2 regions of the Macrococcus brunensis genome follow, and region 2 is predicted to be linked to the other one. Evidence: riboswitches for the same ligand, from Rfam matches in the RefSeq annotation. Region 2 holds a riboswitch; the other holds the start of a gene.
What was found. A riboswitch is a leader RNA that binds a small molecule or an ion and turns the genes downstream of it on or off. The one in region 2 is predicted to bind S-adenosylmethionine.
Positions count from the first base shown of each region.

Region 1: it holds a riboswitch for S-adenosylmethionine, as region 2 does, so the genes downstream of both, mtnK (S-methyl-5-thioribose kinase) here and metK (methionine adenosyltransferase) in region 2, are expected to answer to the same signal.

Region 1 covers NZ_CP092179.1:1,980,301-1,984,825, forward strand. Annotated here, with positions in the region: gene mtnA (S-methyl-5-thioribose-1-phosphate isomerase) at 1-615, opposite strand, end outside; gene mtnK (S-methyl-5-thioribose kinase) at 612-1,805, opposite strand; SAM riboswitch class I at 1,886-1,989, opposite strand; gene MGG13_RS10510 (amidohydrolase) at 2,182-3,354, shown strand; gene MGG13_RS10515 (amidohydrolase) at 3,335-4,513, shown strand; gene MGG13_RS10520 (M20 metallopeptidase family protein) at 4,510-4,525, shown strand, end outside.
Region 2 covers NZ_CP092179.1:1,617,164-1,621,688, reverse strand. Annotated here, with positions in the region: gene pckA (phosphoenolpyruvate carboxykinase (ATP)) at 196-1,779, opposite strand; SAM riboswitch class I at 1,969-2,068, shown strand; gene metK (methionine adenosyltransferase) at 2,170-3,363, shown strand; gene MGG13_RS08405 (FusB/FusC family EF-G-binding protein) at 3,427-4,065, shown strand; gene MGG13_RS08400 (hypothetical protein) at 4,093-4,287, opposite strand; gene MGG13_RS08395 (nuclease-related domain-containing protein) at 4,481-4,525, shown strand, end outside.

The DNA of each region.
Region 1 (4,525 bases), 360 kb from region 2:
GATGACCGTTACATCAATACCTGCTTCTGATAGTTCGTAGGCTGTCAAAGCACCCTGTAGTCTTGGTCTGGTCTCGTCGCTATAGACTTTAAACTTCACACCTTCCGCGTGGGCCAGATAGAAAGGTGCTGTCGCTGTACCGTAATCACTGGTGGCAAGGCGTCCAGGATTGCAGTGAATCAGAAAAGCTGATGATTCTGTTACTAATCTTTTAAGATGCTGTCCAATCGCCAGGTTGATTGCCTGGTCTTCCTCAAAGATTCTTTCTGCTTCCTGTTCAAGCGCCTGAATCGTTTCAGCAGGATGATCAGTGACTACTGCATGAACTCGTTTCAGTGCCCAGTGCAGGTTAACAGCAGTCGGCCGTGTATGCTGCAGTCTTTCGATAACACGTGTCATATGTTCTTTGAAAGAACCACGTTGATATTCACGTGCGCCTACTGCGACGCCATAAGCAGCTGTTATACCGATAGCAGGTGCTCCTCTGACCACCATATCTTCAATGGCGCGAGCAATTTTCTCATGTTCTGTATAAGTGATGTGTGTCGTCTGATGAGGCAGCTGTGTCTGATCCAGCAGCGTCAGTTTGCCGTCTTTGTACGAGATAGCTTTCATGCGACTGACTCCTTGCTGCTGTCAAACAGCGTGAACAGCGAGGAAAAAGCTCTGACTTGCTCAGGATGTTTGATTAAGAAAGTTGCGAACAGCAGAAGCTGCGTTTCGGCTGTAATGCGGTCATCCTGTAAGCTCGTAATATCTGTAACTTTGGCAATACCTACAATGCGGCGGATGATCTCCAGTCCTGCGACAATGTAAGCATCTTTTTCGATTTCATTGATAAATCCTGCAAAAATAGATGAATCACGCAAAGCTACATCTATGGTCTCCTGCTGTAAAATAGTGAGCGCCTGAGACCGGAATGTCTGAAGCACTTCTTCAAGCGTCTGCTCTATCCAGAGAGCCTGGTCCACTCGTCCTGATGATGAGGCATGCGTATGGGCAAAGAACAGATGGGCAATAATATTGCCGAGGTCATAACCAGCCGGGCCAAAGAAACCGAATTCAGGGTCGATGACTTTAAGTCCTGACGAGTTGATAAAGATTGAGCCGGAATGCAGGTCACCATGAATCAGGCTCTCTGCTTTATTCAGAAACTTCAGCTTCGCCTGCGCAACTGCTGATTTAAGAGCAGGGTCCTGATAGACGATGCGGTCTACTACTTTCGCTAAGTCTTCAGACAGCTCATTACGATTGAAGTTATTATAAAAAGGTTCTGTATAGACGAGATCTTCAGTAATCTCACAGAGTTCCGGATTGATCATTTCTTTCTGGAGCGCTTTTTTCTCTTTAGCGGGCATCACAAAATCTGAAGTACGGATTAAAGTCTCTGCTAAATAGCGTCCGAGCTCCTGCCCTAGAAACGGGAATGTCTGTCCGTCCTGAAGCGCTGTCCGTAATATCGTATAGTCTTTTAAATCCTCCATGATGACACATTTCATAATCGGATCAATTAGGATGATTTGAGGTACAAGATCAGGAACGTAATGACTATGCGCCTGAATCAAGTGTCCTTCTCTGATCGTGCGGTCTGTTGATAGAACAAACTCATCTGAGATCCGCGCAGTGTGCCCAGAATGCTTAACGATGACAGAACGTTCTCCATCTGAAACTCTAAAAACATAGTTTAAATTGCCGTCACCAATCTCCGTTACAAACAGTTCATCAGTCTCAAACAGAGTTGTCTTATATTTGATATAATCGCTGACTGCTTGTTCATCCATTAAGAAATACTCATCAAAATTCATAATTTCCCCCTTGTTCATCATCAAGAAGCAAAAAAAGACGTTTCTCCTGTTCCCAGGAAAAACGTCGCCATCAGTATCTCTACTTATCTTTCAGTACTTGTGTACTGTAGGAATTGGCACCTTTTCCATCGGACAGGTTGCTGGACGTCATCGGGCCTAATCCCTCAGTCACTCTTGATAAGAACTATTTAGTTTTTGGTTAATATGAATATTAAAGGACAGCAGATTTAATGTCAACACTATCTTCAGAAATTTCTAACCATGCTGGTTGTATCTCTTATGTGCACTTTTCTTAGACGATTCAGATTATTTAAAATACAGTTGTTTTATTCTGCCTGGAGGTTTGCTAGAATTTAAAGAAAACGGGAGCTGAACTATGAAAATAAATCAAGTTGTTGAAAATCAATTGTCCGCTCTAGTTGAACAGAGAAGATATTTACACCAACATCCTGAACTCTCTTTCCAGGAGACTGAAACATATCAATACATATTGAAACATCTGCAGAAACTTTCTCATTTTCATATCAGAGAGAATGTCGGAGGAAACGGAATAGTCGCTGAAATAAAGGGAAATGGCGATAGAACAATTGCTTTTCGTGCTGATTTTGATGCACTGCCAATACAGGATCTAAAGGAGGTCCCGTATAAATCGACCGTGCCAGGTGTTATGCATGCCTGTGGTCATGATGGCCACACTTCAATTTTACTTTCTCTGGCGTCTATCCTGAATGAACATACCGATAAGATCAACGGCAATGTTGTGTTGATTTTTCAGTTTGCTGAAGAACTGGCACCGGGCGGGGCTGAGCCTATGGTGACGGACGGTGCACTCGCAGGTGTCGATGCGATTTATGGCCAGCATCTCTGGAGTCAGTTCAAAACACATGAAGTTCACTGCCGTCCTGGTGCACTGATGGCAAGCCCGGATTTATTCGAGATTACGTTGATCGGTAAAGGTGGTCATGGTGCTAAACCCCACACCACTATTGATGCAATCGTCGCAATGGCTGAACTCATTCGCCAGCTGCAGACCATTGTTTCCAGGCAGATTGATCCTGTAGATCCTGCTGTTGTAACAGTCGGTAAAGTAAAAGCCGGACAGGCCTTTAATATCATTAGTCAGGAAGCTTACTGTACAGGGACAGTCCGCACATTCCGTGATGAAGTGAAGCAGCAGATCAAAAAAGCGATGACAGATATTCTGGAGGGTCTTAAGATATCGATGGGTATCACGTACCATTTCAACTATATGGACGGCTATCCCTCTGTCACTAATCATGACAGGGAATACGAAGTCATCCGCCAGACAGCTGAACGGCTGAATCTGCCTTTTATAGAAGCAGAACCGATGATGGTCGGTGAAGACTATGCTTATTACCTGCAATATAAGCCGGGTGCTTTCTTTCTGACAGGCGCAGGTTCACCGGACTATCCGCCCCATCACCATGCGCTGTTCGATATCGACGAAGCATCTCTTGCCAGTGGTCTTAAAATGTTTCTATCAATCTTAACGGAAGAAGGTCTGCTCAATGATGATCAACAACGCTGAACAATATAATGACGAACTGATCAAAATCCGTCGTCATTTCCATATGCATCCTGAACTCTCTTTTCAGGAGGAGAAAACTCCCCTTTACATCGCTGATTATCTAACGGCTCTCGGTATCGAAGTCGAAACAGGGGTTGGGGGCAGAGGAGTTGTCGGACGGATGATCAAAGATCCGGCACTACCGACAATCGCCATCCGTGCTGACTTTGATGCACTGCCCATCCAGGATGAAAAAGAAGTCCCTTATAAGTCTACAGTCCCTGGTGTCATGCATGCCTGTGGTCATGATGCTCATACAGCGGTATTACTCATCACTGCAAAGATTCTCAGTCAGCATCGCGACGAAATACCGGGCAATATTGTTTTCATCCATCAGCATGCTGAAGAAGTAGACCCCGGCGGTGCTATTCAGATGATAGCGGATGACTGTCTGCGCGGCGTAGATGCGATTATCGGCCAGCATGTATCAAGCAGCCTGCCAGTCGGCCAGATTGGCTATAAAGTAGGCACAGTGACAGGTATTCCTGACGACTTCTGGATCACACTGCAAGGTCGCGGGGGGCATGCTGCTCATCCTGATACGACAATCGACCCGATCGCAGCTGCTATTCGTCTCTGCAATGACCTGCAGTATATTGTATCCCGTAAGACAAAACCCACTGCTCCTGCTGTTCTCTCTATCACAATGTTTAATGCGGGCGAACAGAATAATGTCATTCCAGATAGCGCCAAAATCGGTGGCACGATTCGTACATTCGATGCAGAAACACAGAATCTGATGTATTCAGAACTTAAACGCTGTTTAGAAGGTCTTGTGACGACTACAGGTATTACTTATGAGCTTAAATACTTAAAAGGCTATCCTCCTGTCGTCAACACTGAAAAAGAGATGATGACAATCGTCAACGCTGCCAGAAAAATCGATAGCGTGACCGAACTTGTTGAACTTGAACCTTCTCTTGGCGGCGAAGACTTCTCCTATTACTTGCAACGAGTACCCGGAGCGTTTTTCTATACAGGTACTCATAACGAGAACTTTAAAGCAGATTTTCCGCATCATCACCCTAAGTTCGATATAGACGAACAAGGTATGATGAATGCAGTCAAAGTCTTTCTGCAGTCTGTAGAAGACTATTTCAAGAAGGAGGCGAGCGAATGAACTGGAACATCC
Region 2 (4,525 bases):
CAAGTCTCGAGGAAAGCTGGTGCAAAAACAGGTAATTGCACCAAGTCCGACGGAAAGCTGGTGCAAAAACAGATAATTGCACCAATTCTCGAGGAAAGCTGGTGCAAAAAAACAGATAATTGCACCAAGCCTCAGTCAATCCTCGCAAAAAAAATCCCCTTCGCTGCATCGAGCAGTGAAGGGGATTTTGATATATTATCCGCGGTATTTGAAGCCGCCTTTTTCTTCTATTTCAGGTGATTCGAACTGCTTGAAGTTCTCCTGGAACATTTTTGCAAGTTTTGTTGCTGTTTCGTCGTAAGCATCGTCTGATACCCATGTATTACGAGGCATTAATAGCTCAGATGGCACGCCAGGGACTGTTTTAGGAATGTTTAAGCCGAAAATATCGTCTTGTACGTATTCTACATCTTCAAGGCCGCCGCTGATCGCACGACGAATCATTGAACGTGTATATTTAAGGTTCATACGGCTACCGACACCATATTCCCCGCCTGTCCAGCCAGTGTTGACGAGGTATACTTTAACGCCGTGCTTGTCTATCAGGTCACCTAACATGTTCGCGTAAACCGTTGCATGCAGTGGTAAGAATGGTGAACCGAAGCATGTTGAGAATACAGGTTGCGGACTTGTTACACCGCGCTCAGTACCGGCAAGTTTAGATGTGAATCCACTTAAGAAATGATACATTGACTGTTCTTTTGTCAATTTAGAGATCGGAGGAAGGACACCGAACGCATCTGCTGTTAAGAAGATGATTGTTTTTGCATGTCCTGCATAAGACGGCAGAACGATATTATCGATGTTTTCAATCGGATAAGCGGCACGTGTGTTTTCTGTCAGTGACTTGTCAGAGTAATCAGGTGTACCGTCTTCTTCTAATTTAACGTTCTCTAAAATTGCACCGTAACGGATAGCATCGTAGATCTGAGGTTCTTTCTCACGTGTTAAGTTGATTGTTTTCGCATAGCAGCCACCCTCGATGTTAAAGACGCCTTCATCGTTCCAGCCATGCTCATCATCACCAATCAGTTTACGCTGAGGGTCTGCTGACAATGTTGTTTTACCTGTTCCTGATAAACCGAAGAACAAGGCAACATCTTTATTTTCACCGACGTTTGCTGAACAGTGCATGCTCATGATGCCTTGAACCGGTAAATAGTAATTCATGACACCGAAAATTCCTTTTTTCATTTCGCCGGCATATTCAGTACCACCAATTAAGATGATTTTATGTTTGAAGCTTGTGATGATGAATGTTTCTGATTTTGTGCCATCTACTGCTGGATCTGCTTTGAAATGAGGCGCAGAGATAATGGTGAATTCCGGATCAATAGCAAGTCCTTCTTCTTTTGTTTCAGGACGGATGAACATGGTACGGGCGAACATATTATGCCAGGCGAGTTCATTGATAACCTGTAATTTTAACTGTGACGCTTTGCTTGCCCCTGCATAGCCGTTAAAAACATATACTTTTTCTTTTTCATTTAAGTAGTTCAGCACTTTATCGACTAATTTCAGGAAGACTTCTTCTTCAATCGGCTGGTTGACAGCACCCCAGTCAATTTTATCTTCTGTATCTGCCTCGCGTACGATAAAGCGGTCTTTTGGTGAACGACCTGTATATTTACCTGTTTCAGTACGCACAGCACCTGATTCAGTTAATTCGCCTTCGTTATTCAGAATGATTTCATTTATCAGCTGCGTACGTGATAACTGTTTTAACGTAGACGGTTTTTCCAGCAGTTGTCTGACTTCTGCCGTGTAATTTGCACTCATAAAATAATCCCCCATTTATTGATTGATATGCTGATGTAAGCATTTTCACTCATAAGTATAGCATAATGAAAATTATATGCCATCTCACATATTTAATGTTTGAAAATTCATAAAAATAATTCATTTTGAGATTTAAGTTAAACATGTTGACGGTTTACACAAAGTTTAGTATTATCTTACTTGCGGATTCTCTTATCCAGAGTGGTGGAGGGACATGGACCCTTTGAAGCCCAGCAACCTTTTAAGTAAGGTGCCAAACCGTTTGCAGAGTTATTCTGAACGATAAGAGTGAATGGACTTGTATTTTCGAGCCTTTCTCTCTTAACTGTAGGGAAAGGCTTTTTTCTATGGATTGAACCGTAATCATATATATAAAAGGAGAAATTATCTATGACAGATCGTAAATTATTTACTTCTGAATCAGTAACAGAAGGACATCCGGATAAAATTGCAGACCAGATTTCTGACGCAATCTTAGACGCTATTCTTACAGGAGACCCTAAAGCACGTGTGGCATGTGAGACATCAGTCACTACAGGTATGGCATTAATCGCCGGCGAAATCACAACTTCTACTTATGTTGATATCCCGAAAGTCGTACGTGAAACAGTTAAAGAAATCGGTTATACGCGTGCTAAATTCGGTTATGACTTCCAGACGATGGCTGTTTTAACAGCAATCGATGAACAGTCTCCTGATATCGCACAAGGTGTTGACCGTGCGCTTGAAGACCGTGAAGACTTATCTGATTCAGATATCGAATCAATCGGTGCGGGTGACCAAGGATTAATGTTTGGTTTCGCATGTAATGAAACAGAGAGCTTAATGCCTCTTCCAATCTCTTTATCTCATGAACTTGCGCGTCGTTTAACAGAAGTGCGTAAGAACGGCACGCTTGATTACTTACGTCCGGACGGTAAAACACAGGTTACTGTTGAGTATGACGAGAACAACAAACCTAAACGCGTCGATACAATCGTTATCTCTTCTCAGCACCACGAGAAAATTGAGCTTGAGCAGATTCAGGCGGATATTAAAGAACACGTTATCAAACCTGTCGTACCAGCTGATCTGATCGACGAAGAAACAAAATACTTCATCAACCCGACTGGCCGTTTCGTTATCGGTGGACCTCAAGGGGATGCTGGTTTAACAGGCCGTAAGATTATTGTTGATACTTATGGTGGCTATGCACGTCACGGTGGCGGTGCATTCTCTGGTAAGGATGCGACGAAAGTTGACCGTTCAGGCGCTTACGCAGCACGTTACGTAGCGAAGAACATCGTCGCAGCTGGTCTTGCAGATAAAGCAGAAGTACAGCTTGCTTATGCGATTGGTGTGGCACATCCAGTGTCAATTTCAGTTGATACATTCGGTACGAGCGAGTATTCTGAAGTGGAACTTGTAGAAGCAGTCCGCAGCACATTCGACTTACGTCCAGCAGGTATCATCAAGATGCTTGACCTCCGTCGTCCAATCTATAAACAGACAGCGGCTTACGGTCACTTCGGCCGTACAGATGTACAGTTACCATGGGAACAGACCGATAAAGTAGAGGCACTGAAATCTGCTTTAGCAAAATAATAGCGTATAATGAAGACAGGAAGCACAGGCTTCCTGTCTATTTTTGTGAAATGAGGAACTGATATGAATCAGATTAAAGTGTATGACTACATAAAAGTAAAGAACCATGTCAGACAGCTCTTAAGAATTTATAAGACAAATGATCTTAGAACGAATAAGGCAGAACAGGAGCGGTTGCTTGACGAAATAGAGGCAGTCTTCTCAGTACACGACATCGATGTTAAAGAAGAAGTTATGAAACTAGATGATAAACAGTTGTCTAAAGCGAAGGCAGAACAAGTGCTGCATCATTTAAAACAATATGTGGAACCTTTCGAGATGCCTTCGCAGAATGAGATGGAACGGTTATTCAAGAAAGTGAAGAAACTGAAAGTGCCGAATCCTGAAACAATCGACACACAGCTCATCAGCTATATCGGCTGGAACGATGTTTCAGCGCATCGCAAATTCATCATTTATAAAGACCAGGATGAGCAGCTACATGGGATCTACGGTGAACTTTCACCGACTAAAGTAAAAGGTTTCTGCAAAATCTGCAACAAAGAATCAGACGTTTCATTGTTCTTGAACAAGACGAAAGCATCCGCTGACGGCACTTATACAAAAAAAGGGGATTACATCTGTCATCACAGCGAAGTCTGTAATGATAATCTGGATGATATCCAGCATCTTTATGATTTTGTCGATCACATTTCAAAATAAAAAAGGAGGCGAAAGCCTCCTTTTGAATTATTCCTGTTCGTCAGCAGCGTCTTCTACAGATTCAGCAGAATCTTCCACTGAATCGTTTTCAGTGTTATCTTCAACTTCTTCAGCTGAGTCTTCTGTTTTTTCTGCTTGATTTTCTTCTGCACTGTCACAAGCACCGAGTAATAAAGCAGAAGCAAATGCACCTGTCAGTAAGAACTTCTTATAGTTTGTCATGAAATTGGCTCCTATCATAAAGTTTTCCTCAGGTGAGGTTAATCATCCATACCCATCTGGTGTAAAACTAAACTTTAAAATAACAGAAGAAATTTTAAAGCGAAAGTCTATATGAATTTATATATGAAAATTACTGAAGTTCCCGCTAAACTTCTTTATAATATGAGTAAGACACTAAAGAAGGAGAAGATATATGAACTTATCTGAATTAACACCCCTGCATTACGGGCTGATTGCG